One region of the Streptomyces huasconensis genome, then DNA from elsewhere that is predicted to be linked to it. Evidence: riboswitches for the same ligand, from Rfam matches in the RefSeq annotation. Region 1 holds a riboswitch; the other holds the start of a gene.
What was found. A riboswitch is a leader RNA that binds a small molecule or an ion and turns the genes downstream of it on or off. The one in region 1 is predicted to bind cyclic di-AMP.
Positions count from the first base shown of each region.

Region 2: another riboswitch for cyclic di-AMP. It lies ahead of J2N69_RS27900 (M23 family metallopeptidase); the one in region 1 lies ahead of J2N69_RS17485 (M23 family metallopeptidase).

Region 1 covers NZ_CP086119.1:3,846,634-3,851,560, reverse strand. The annotation lists gene J2N69_RS17490 (PP2C family protein-serine/threonine phosphatase) at 44-1,201, shown strand; cyclic di-AMP (ydaO/yuaA leader) riboswitch at 1,438-1,585, shown strand; gene J2N69_RS17485 (M23 family metallopeptidase) at 1,597-2,673, shown strand; gene J2N69_RS17480 (aldo/keto reductase) at 2,764-3,708, shown strand; gene J2N69_RS17475 (PrsW family glutamic-type intramembrane protease) at 3,761-4,927, opposite strand, start outside.
Region 2 covers NZ_CP086119.1:6,135,165-6,140,091, reverse strand. The annotation lists gene J2N69_RS27905 (GntR family transcriptional regulator) at 8-694, opposite strand; gene J2N69_RS27900 (M23 family metallopeptidase) at 919-1,722, opposite strand; cyclic di-AMP (ydaO/yuaA leader) riboswitch at 1,736-1,897, opposite strand; gene J2N69_RS27895 (M16 family metallopeptidase) at 2,114-3,499, opposite strand; gene J2N69_RS27890 (M16 family metallopeptidase) at 3,496-4,869, opposite strand.

The sequences.
Region 1 (4,927 bases):
GGTGCAGCGCGGCGACGGGCGCGGGATCGGCGGGAGACAAGCGGTGGGGCAGCGTGGAGGTACCGGGGGCAGCGGAGCCACCGCGCACGAGCGGACACTCGTACGCGTCCTGCCCGTCCTGCTCCTCGTCGTGGGGGTCGTGTACGACGCCCTGACCCCGCCCGCGTTCACGGCCGCCCCGCTCTTCACGGCGGCCCCGCTGATCGCCGCCCCCTTCTACTCGCTGCTCTGCACCGTCCTGACGGGCGTCGCGGCCTCGGCCGCGGTCATCGTGCTGCACTACGGCAACTCCGCCGGCGGCCATGCCGAGGCCGTCACCGAACTGCTCACCGTGGCCACCGTCGCGGCTCTGGCGGTCTTCATCAACCGCGTCGTGCGCCGCGGCAACGACCGGCTCGCCATCGCCCGCTCCATCGCCGAGGCCACCCAGCGCGCCGTCCTGCCGCAGCCCGACCCCCGCATCGGCGGGCTGGACCTGGCGGCGCGGTACGAGGCCGCGCAGGCCGACGCTTTCATCGGCGGCGACCTGTACGCCGTGCAGGACACCCCGCACGGCGTACGGCTCATCGTCGGCGATGTCCGGGGCAAGGGCATGGGCGCGGTGGCCGCCGTCGCCGTCGTCATCGGCGCCTTCCGCGAGGCCGCCGAGCAGGAGACCACCCTGGAGGCGGTGGCGCAGCGCCTGGAGCGGGCCCTGGCGCGGGAGGGCACCCGGCGGGACGGGCTCGACGCCTTCGAGGGGTTCACCACCGCCGTCCTCGCGGAGATCCGGGTCGGCGAGGGCTGCGTACGGCTGGTGAACCGGGGGCACCCGGAACCGCTGCTGCTGCGGGGCGACGGGCGGCTGTGCGTGCTCACGCCGAGCGAGCCCGCGCTCCCGCTCGGCATGGGGGAACTGGGCGCGTGGCCGGACCGGGCGGACGAGTCGGAGTTCCCGCCGGGCGCGATGCTGCTCTTCTACACGGACGGGCTCTCGGAGGCGCGCGACGCGGCCGGGGCCTTCTACGACCCGGCGGCCCGGCTCGGCGGGCGGATCTTCCCCGGCCGCGAGGGTCCGCACACGCTGCTCGCCACGCTCACGCAGGAGGTACGGCGGCACACCGGGGGTGCGACGACGGACGACATGGCGCTGCTGGCGGTGCGGCGGCCGGCCACGGGGGACGGGAAGCCCGCGGGGGAGGGGGCCTGTCACCGGCCGTGAGCGAAGCGGAGCCGTCCGCATGACAACTGACGTTCTGTCAAGGGAATGTGAAGTTCCGGTACGCGGCTTTCGTGGGTTGATACAGGGTCAACTCGCCCTGCTATGGGTCGGCTTGCCCCGATAAGTACCGGCCGTGAGCGTTAACGATCAATCGGAACAGCTTGGAATACGGCACCGCTGTCTATTAACGTTCGATAACGCAGCGCGGTCGTCCCAGCCGTCACTAGAGGCGGCTCCGTGCGCACACGCCTAATCCCGCAAGGGAGCCGGGGAACCACCAACTTGGGGTGAATCGGGCACCTGTGCATCCGTGCCAGATGTCCGTAGGAGACCTTCCTGCTCCGAACCCGTCAGCTAACCCGGTAGGCGAGAAGGAAGGAAAGGAGTGCGCCCCAGTGGCGTCCAACCGGCCTGCCCCCCAAGCCGCGTACATACCGAATGACGACGACTTCGGTGGATACGACCCGGAGACCTGGGAGGAATGGAACCCCACCGAGGAGTCCGTCCGTCCCGTCCGCGGCAGGCACCGTGTGCACAAGAAGGGCGGCGGCGGGCTCGCCCGCAGCTCCACCGTGCTGGGCGTCGGCGTCATCGCCGCCGTCGGCGCGGGCGGCATGGCCACCGCGCAGGACGGCAAGCCGCCCGTCTCCATCTCCATGCCCGACCTGGGCGCCGTCACCGACTCGCTGCCCGCGGCCGAGTCCCTGCCCGGCGTGGGCGCACTGCTCTCCGATGACTCCGCGGCCCCCGCGGGCGCCGAGACCGTCGCCGCGGCCGCCCCGCTCACCGCGGCCGGTGTCAGCCACACCGACGCCCAGCAGGGCACCACGGACGCGGGCGAGGCCCTGCGCGCCCGCATCATGCAGCAGGCCGAGAACCAGCAGGACCAGGCGGACGACGCGGTGCGCAGCGCGGCCGAGGAGGCCGCAGTCAAGAAGGCCGCCGAGGAGGCCGCCGCCCAGCAGAGGCAGGCGGAGCGCAAGGCCGACGCCGAGGCCGCCGCCAAGAAGAAGAAGGAGCGGGAGGCCCGCGAGGCCAAGGCCCTGGCCGAACGCCGGGCCAAGCTCGCCAAGAGCTACGCGCTGCCCACCTCCTCGTACACCATCACGTCCCACTTCGGTGTCGCCGGCTCCATGTGGTCCTCCGGGCACCACACCGGTCTCGACTTCGCCGCTCCGACGGGTACCCCGCTCAAGGCCGTCCACACCGGCACCGTCAAGGAAGCCGGCTGGGCGGGGGCGTACGGCTACCGCACGGTCCTGGAGCTGAGCGACGGCACCGAGGTCTGGTACTGCCACCAGTCCTCGATGAACGTCAGCGCGGGCCAGAAGGTCAGCACCGGCGATGTCATCGGCCGGGTGGGCGCGACCGGCAACGTCACCGGGCCGCACCTGCACATGGAGGTGCACACCGCGGGCGGCTCCACCGTCGACCCGCTCGCCTGGCTGCAGAGCAAGGGCCTCAACCCCTGACCCGGGGCCCGCGGGCTTACGTTCCTTTGCTTGACGTTCCTTTGGGGGAGCGGACGGAATTCCGTTTCCGCCGGGTCCGTTGAGGAACGTATGACTTCTCTTCGCACTCTTGGCTCATCCGACCTCGACGTCTTCCCGCTGGCCCTGGGAGGCAACGTCTTCGGGTGGACGGCCGACCGGGCGGCGTCCTTCGCCGTCCTCGACGCCTACACCGCGGCGGGCGGCAACTTCATCGACACGGCCGACGTGTACTCGGCCTGGGTGGAGGGGAACAAGGGCGGCGAGTCCGAGACCCTCATCGGCGAGTGGCTGACCGCCCGCGGCAACCGCTCCGACGTCATCGTGGCGACGAAGGTCGGCGCCCACCCCGAGTACACCGGTCTGGCCCCGGAGACCATCAAGGGCGCCGCCGACGCCTCCCTGCGCCGCCTCGGCACCGACTACATCGACCTCTACTACACGCACTACGACGACCCGTCGGTCCCCGTGGAGGAGATCATCGGGACGCTGGACGAGCTGGTCGCGGCCGGCAAGGTGCGCGCCATCGCCGCCTCCAACATCACGCCCGAGCGGCTCCAGGAGTCCCTCGACTTCTCCGACCGCGAGGGCCTCGCCCGCTTCGTCGCGCTCCAGCCGCACTACAACCTCGTCTCCCGCGACACCTACGAGGGCCGCCTCCAGGAGGTCGCCTCGCGCTCCGGCCTGGCCGCCGTCCCGTACTACGCGCTCGCCTCCGGCTTCCTCACCGGCAAGTACCGCCCCGGCACGCGCGTGGAGAGCGCGCGCAGCGGCCGGGCCGAGGAGTACGCGGGCACCGAGAGGGGCGGCCGGGTCCTCGCCGCGCTCGACGAGATCGCCGAGGCGCATGAGGCGGAGGTCGCGACCGTGGCCCTCGCGTGGCTCGCGGCCCAGCCCACCGTGGCGGCGCCGATCGCCTCCGCCCGCACGGTCGAGCAGCTGCCGGCGCTGCTCGCGGTGGCGGACCTCGAACTGACGGACGCCGAGCTGACGGCGCTGACGGCGGCCTCCGCGTAGGCTTCCGGGCTCCCTGGCCTCCGGGCTTCCGGGTTTCCGGACTTTCGGGCGCCTAGGAGCGGTAGGGGTTGTGGACCGGGTGGCCGTACGCCGGTGCCGGGTAGGGCTGCGGCTGGCCGTACGGGGCGGGGGCGTACGGAGCGGGGTGGTACGCGCCGTGCGGGTGGGCATACGCCGCGTACGGCAGGGGGCGCATGACCGGGGTGATCGCGCGGGCCGCGTACGCCAGCGCGGGGCGGGCCGGCTCGCGGCGCTCCCAGAGCTGTTCGAGCAACTCCCGCTCGCGTACGACGAAGTCGGCGCCCGCCCGGCCGCGGCGCCCCCGGTGGCGCAGCAGCGCCAGTGACGTCGCGTACGTCTCGTACTCCAGGACCGCGCGGCCCGCGGCCTTCCCCCAGGTGTACGAGGCGTAGTCGCGGGCCAGCGCCCGAGCCCGCATCGAGCCGAGCGCGTACGGCTCGGGCGGGGTGAGCCAGCCCGCCGCCACATACGCGGGCAGTTCGGCGCGGACCACGCGCAGTTCGCGCTGGCGCGTCCAGACCGCCAGCCAGGTCAGCAGCCCGAACGAGGGCAGCATGAAGAGCGCGTACACGGCGAGGAAGCCGACCTGGCCGAAGACCGCGGAGCCGTTCCACAGGGCGTGCATGCCCATGGCGAGCAGCAGTCCGGCGAGCGGCAGCAGCACGCGGCGCAGGCGCAGGCGCTCCGCGGAGAAGGCGGCGAGGCCGAAGCCGATGCCGGTCAGGACCGTGAAGAGCGGGTGCGCGAACGGCGACATGACCACGCGTACGAAGAACGTCGCCGCCGTCACGGAGGCGACACCGCTCTCGCGGCTGAGCTGGTCGGTGACGAAGGCGTTGCCGAGGTAGAGGATGTTCTCGGTGAACGCGAAGCCCGTCGCGGTCACCCCGGCGATGACCATGCCGTCGACGATGCCGGTGAAGTCGCGTCTGCGGAAGAGGAAGACGAGCAGGATGGCGGCGGCCTTCGCCGACTCCTCGACGATCGGCGCGATGACGGTGGCGCCCAGGGTGTCGGCGCTGGTGGGGTCGGCGGTGGCGGTGGCTATCCAGCGGATCGCGAAGCTGTTCGCGACGATCGCGATGAGCGCGGCGGCGCAGGCACCCCACGCGAAGGAGAAGAGGAGGTTCCGCCAGGGCGCCGGCGCGACCCGGTCCAGCCAGCGGAACGCGGCGACGAGCAGCGGCACGGGGACGGT
Region 2 (4,927 bases), 2.3 Mb from region 1:
TCGCGCGTTAATTCGGGAGGCCCACCGTGTTTACGGCTTGTTGCATGTCCCTCACGCGGTCGTCCCGCCGCGCATGGCGCAACCGGTGCGCGGCCGTCACCCGGCCCGCGTGGCCGGCGGTGAGCGTCCTGGCCCGTTCCGCGTCCCCGCGGGCCACCGCGTCGACGATCGCCGCGTGTTCGGACCAGGAGACGGCGGGCGCGGCCGGGGGCTCCACGACGTACATCCAGGCGAGCTTGTGCCGCAGCTGGGTGAGCAGCGTGATGAGGCCGGGGCTGCCGGAGGCCTGGGCGAGCGTCTCGTGGAACCAGCCGCCCAGCGAGCGCAGATCCTCCCCCTGCCCCCTCCGCACGCGCTCCTGGCCCAGCCGCACGAGCCCGCGCAGGACCTTGAGGTGCGCCTCGGTGCGGCGGTGCGCGGCGCGGGCCGCGGCGAGCGGTTCGAGCACCGTGCGCAGCTCCAGGAGATCGGCGGCCTCCTGCTCCGTGGGCTCGGCGACACAGGCGCCCGCGTGCCTGCGCGTGACGACGAAACCCTCGGCCTCCAGGGTGCGCAGGGCTTCGCGCACGGGGACGCGGGAGACGCCGTAGCGACGTGCGAGAAGCTCCTCGGTGAGCCGGCCGCCCCTTTCGTAGACCCCGGCGACAATGTCGTCCCGGATGGCCGTGCATACCGACTGCGCGGGAATGCGCATGACCGGACCTCCGCTTTGATCCCCGCGAAACGCGGTCGACCGACACTCGTGCGTGACTGTCTCGCGACTCTATTGCAGGACTTCGGAATTTCCGATGGGGGGCCGGAATTCATGGATATCTTTTGGCCAAGCGCGGGCGGGCCTGGAAACGGCGCCGGAAACGGCGAAGGCCCCGGCTCGCAAGAGCCGGGGCCTTCGGTGAGGCGCTGAGCGCGTCGGAGAGGTCAGACGTTGACGCCGTGCGAGCGAAGGTACGCCACGGGGTCGATGTCCGAGCCGTACTCCGCGCCGGTGCGGGCCTCGAAGTGGAGGTGCGGGCCACTGGAGTTGCCGGTGGAGCCCGAGAGGCCTATCTGCTGGCCCGGGGTGACCGTCTGGCCGACCGTGACGCCGAGGGACGACATGTGGCCGTACTGGGTGTACGTGCCGTCGTTCATCTTGATGACCACGTTGTTGCCGTAGGCACCGCCCCAGCCCGCCTCGACGACGGTACCGGCGCCCACCGCGTGCACCGGGGTGCCGGACGCGGCGTGGAAGTCGACGCCGGTGTGGCTGCCGGAGGACCACATCGCGCCGCCGGTCTGGTAGCCCGTGGAGACGTACGAGCCGGAGATCGGGGAGACGTAGGTGTTCAGGCGCTTGCGCTCGGCCGCGCGGGCGGCGCGCTCCTTGGCCTCGCGCTCCTGCTTGGCCTTCGCCTTGCGCTCGGCCTCGGCCTTGCGCTTCTCCTCGGCGGCCTTCTTCTTGGCGGCCTCTTCGGCCTTCTTGGCGGCAGCCGCGTCGTCGGCGGCCTGCCGCTGGGCGGCGGCCTGCGCGTCGATGCTGTCGGCGAGCGAGTCGCCGACGGAGATCGCCTGGGTGAGCCCGGTGTGTTCGAGAGCGGCGTCGTCGGCGGCGGCGAGCGCCGGAGCGGCCAGGCCTCCGATGACACCGGTGGTGGTGATCGCGGCCACTCCCGCGACGTTCGCGGTCGTGCGGGTGAGGCGGCTGGGACGACGGTGCTTCCCGGTGGCACGGGTGAACGCCATGAAGCGGCTGATCCTTTCCTTCCTTCTCGCCTACCGGGTTAGCTGACGGGTTCGGAGCAGGAAGGTCTCCTACGAGTCCCTCGCCTGACGGCAAGGTGCCCGATTCACCCCAAGGGACGTGTGGGTCCCCGGCTCCCCTGGCTCGCGCCGTACGGGGACTCGGCGATGGCTGTCCGGTGCCGCGGATGCGACGTGATGCGTGACGAACAGTCGGACTGACGCTAAACGGACCGTCTTTCAATCGACAAACAGAAGGCCGTTTTTGTAGCGCACGCCACACGCCAGACATGCAACCACCATATGAATTCGGACATATGGGGAGTAGGCGACCCCGGTCACCGAAACGGTCACCGGGGTCGCGCTACCACCGAACTGGCGTCCTGACGGGGCCTCAGCCCGCGACCACCGTCACCTCGCCGATGCCGAGCGCCCTGACGGGCTCCTCGATCTGCGCGGCGTCCCCGACGAGGACCGTCACCAGGTGGTCCTCCGGGAAGGCGCTCACGACGGCCGCGGTGGCCTCCACGGTGCCGGTCGCGGCCAACTGCCGGTACAGGCGCGCCTGGAAGTCGTCCGGGAGGTTCTGCTCGACCTGGTCGGCGAGGGTGGCGGCCACGGAGGCGGCCATCTCGTACTTGAGCGGGGCCACGCCCACCAGGTTCTGCACCGCCACGTCGCGCTCCGCGTCGGTCAGGCCCTCCGCGGCGAGGGTGCGCAGGACCGTCCAGAGGTCCTCCAGCGCGGGCCCCGTCGAGGCGGTGTCGACGGAGCCGCTGATGGCGAGCATCGCGGCGCCCGTGCCGTCCGGGGCGGACCGCAGGACCTGGCTGAACGCCCGTACGCCGTAGGTGTAGCCCTTCTCCTCGCGCAGGACGCGGTCCAGGCGGGAGGTGAGGGTGCCGCCCAGGCAGTACGTGCCGAGGATCTGGGCGGGCCAGACCCGGTCGTGCCGGTCCGGGCCGATGCGGCCGATCAGAAGCTGCGTCTGCACGGCTCCGGGGCGGTCCACGATGACGACGCGGCCCGTGTCGTCGGCGGTGATCGCGGGCATCGGGCGGGGCTCGGCCGTGTCGCCCGTCCAGGTGCCGACGGTGTCCGCGAGAACGGCGTCCAGGTCGGTGCCGGCGAGGTCGCCGACGATCACCAGCGTGGACGTGGCCGGCCGGACGTGCGTCTCGTAGAAGGCGCGGACCGCGGCCGAGTCGATGGCCTTGACCGTCTCCTCGGTGCCCTGGCGGGGCCTCGACATGCGCGAACTCGCCGGGAAGAGCTGCCTGGAGAGCTCCTTGGCGGCGCGCCGCGCCGGGTTGGCCGCCTCGTGCGGGATCTCGTCCAGGCGGTTGCGTACGAGGCGTTCGATCTCGCTGTCGGCGAAGGCGGGGGCCCGCAGGGCGTCGGCGAGCAGGCCGAGCGCCTTGGGCAGGCGGGAGACCGGGACTTCGAGGGAGACGCGGACGCCGGGGTGGTCGGCGTGCGCGTCCATGGTGGCACCGCACCGGTCGAGCTCGGCGGCGAACTCCTCCGCCGAGTGCTTGTCGGTGCCTTCGTTGAAGGCCCTCGCCATGATCGTGGCGACGCCGTCGAGGCCCTGCGGCTCGGCGTCCAGGGGCGCCTCCAGGTGGACCTCCACGGCGACGACCTGCTGGCCGGGGCGGTCGCAGCGCAGCACCGTGAGGCCGTTGGGCAGCGTGCCGCGCTCGGGGGCGGGGAAGGCCCACGGCTTGGCCGTGCCGGCCTGGGGCTGGGGGTGGAACTGCATCGTCGCGGCCTCGGTCACTTCGCCGCCTCCTCTTCCTCTGCGGTCTCGGCGGCGGCCTCGGTGCCCTCGGCGGCCTCGTCGTCGGCGGCCAGGGGTTCGTAGACGAGCACCGCTCGGTTGTCCGGGCGCAGGCGGGCCTTGGCGACCTCCTGCACCTCCTCGGCGGTGACGTCCAGCACGCGCTGCACGGCGGTGAGGGCGAGCTGCGGGTCGCCGAACAGGACCGCGTACCGGCACAGTTCGTCCGCGCGGCCCGCGACGGTGCCGAGCCGGTCGAGCCACTCGCGCTCCAGCTGGGCCTGGGCGCGCTCCATCTCCTCCGGAGTGGGGCCCTCCGCGGCGAAGCGGGCCAGCTCCTCGTCGACGGCGGCCTCGATGACCGGCACCTCGACGTCACCGGAGGTCTTCACGTCCAGCCAGCCGAGCGAGGGCGCGCCGGCGAGGCGCAGCAGGCCGAAGCCCGCGGCGACGGCCGTACGGTCGCGGCGCACGAGGCGGTTGTAGAGCCGGGAGGACTCGCCGCTGCCGAGGACGGTGAGGGCGAGGTCGGCGGCGTCGCACGCGCGCGTGCCGTCCTCCGGGAGGCGGTACGCGGCCATGAGGGCGCGGGCCGGCACGTCCTCCTCGACGACCTCGCGCAGTTCCTTGCCGATGCGCTCCGGGAGGGAGCCGTTCCGCGGCGGCTGCTTGCCGTCGTGCGAGGGAATCGACCCGAAGTACTTCTCCACCCAGGCGAGCGTCTGCTCCGGGTCGATGTCGCCGACGACCGACAGGACGGCATTGTTGGGCGCGTAATACGTACGGAAGAAGGCGCGCGCGTCTTCCAGGGTGGCCGCGTCCAGGTCGGCCATGGAGCCGATCGGCGTGTGGTGGTAGGGGTGGCCCTCCGGGTAGGAGAGGGCGGTCAGCTTCTCGAAGGCGGTGCCGTACGGGACGTTGTCGTAGCGCTGGCGGCGTTCGTTCTTGACGACGTCGCGCTGGTTCTCCATGGACTCCTCGTCGAGCGCGGAGAGCAGCGAGCCCATGCGGTCGGCCTCCAGCCACAGGGCCAGCTCCAACTGGTGCGCGGGCATCGTCTCGAAGTAGTTGGTGCGCTCGAAGCTGGTCGTGCCGTTGAGGGAGCCGCCCGCCCCCTGGACCAGCTCGAAGTGGCCGTTGCCGTGCACCTGCTTCGAGCCCTGGAACATCAGGTGCTCGAAAAGGTGAGCAAGGCCGGTACGCCCCTTGACCTCGTGGCGGGAGCCGACGTCATACCAGAGGCAGACCGCGGCGACCGGGGTCAGGTGGTCCTCGGAGAGCACCACGCGCAGGCCGTTGGCCAGCCGGTGCTCGGTCGCTGTCAGGCCGCCGGAGCCGGCCTCGGCCGTGGCCGTGTGACCCATGGGCATGTACGTCCCTTCGATCGCTGGATCATCGTGATCATCGCTGGACCCAGAACAATTTCCT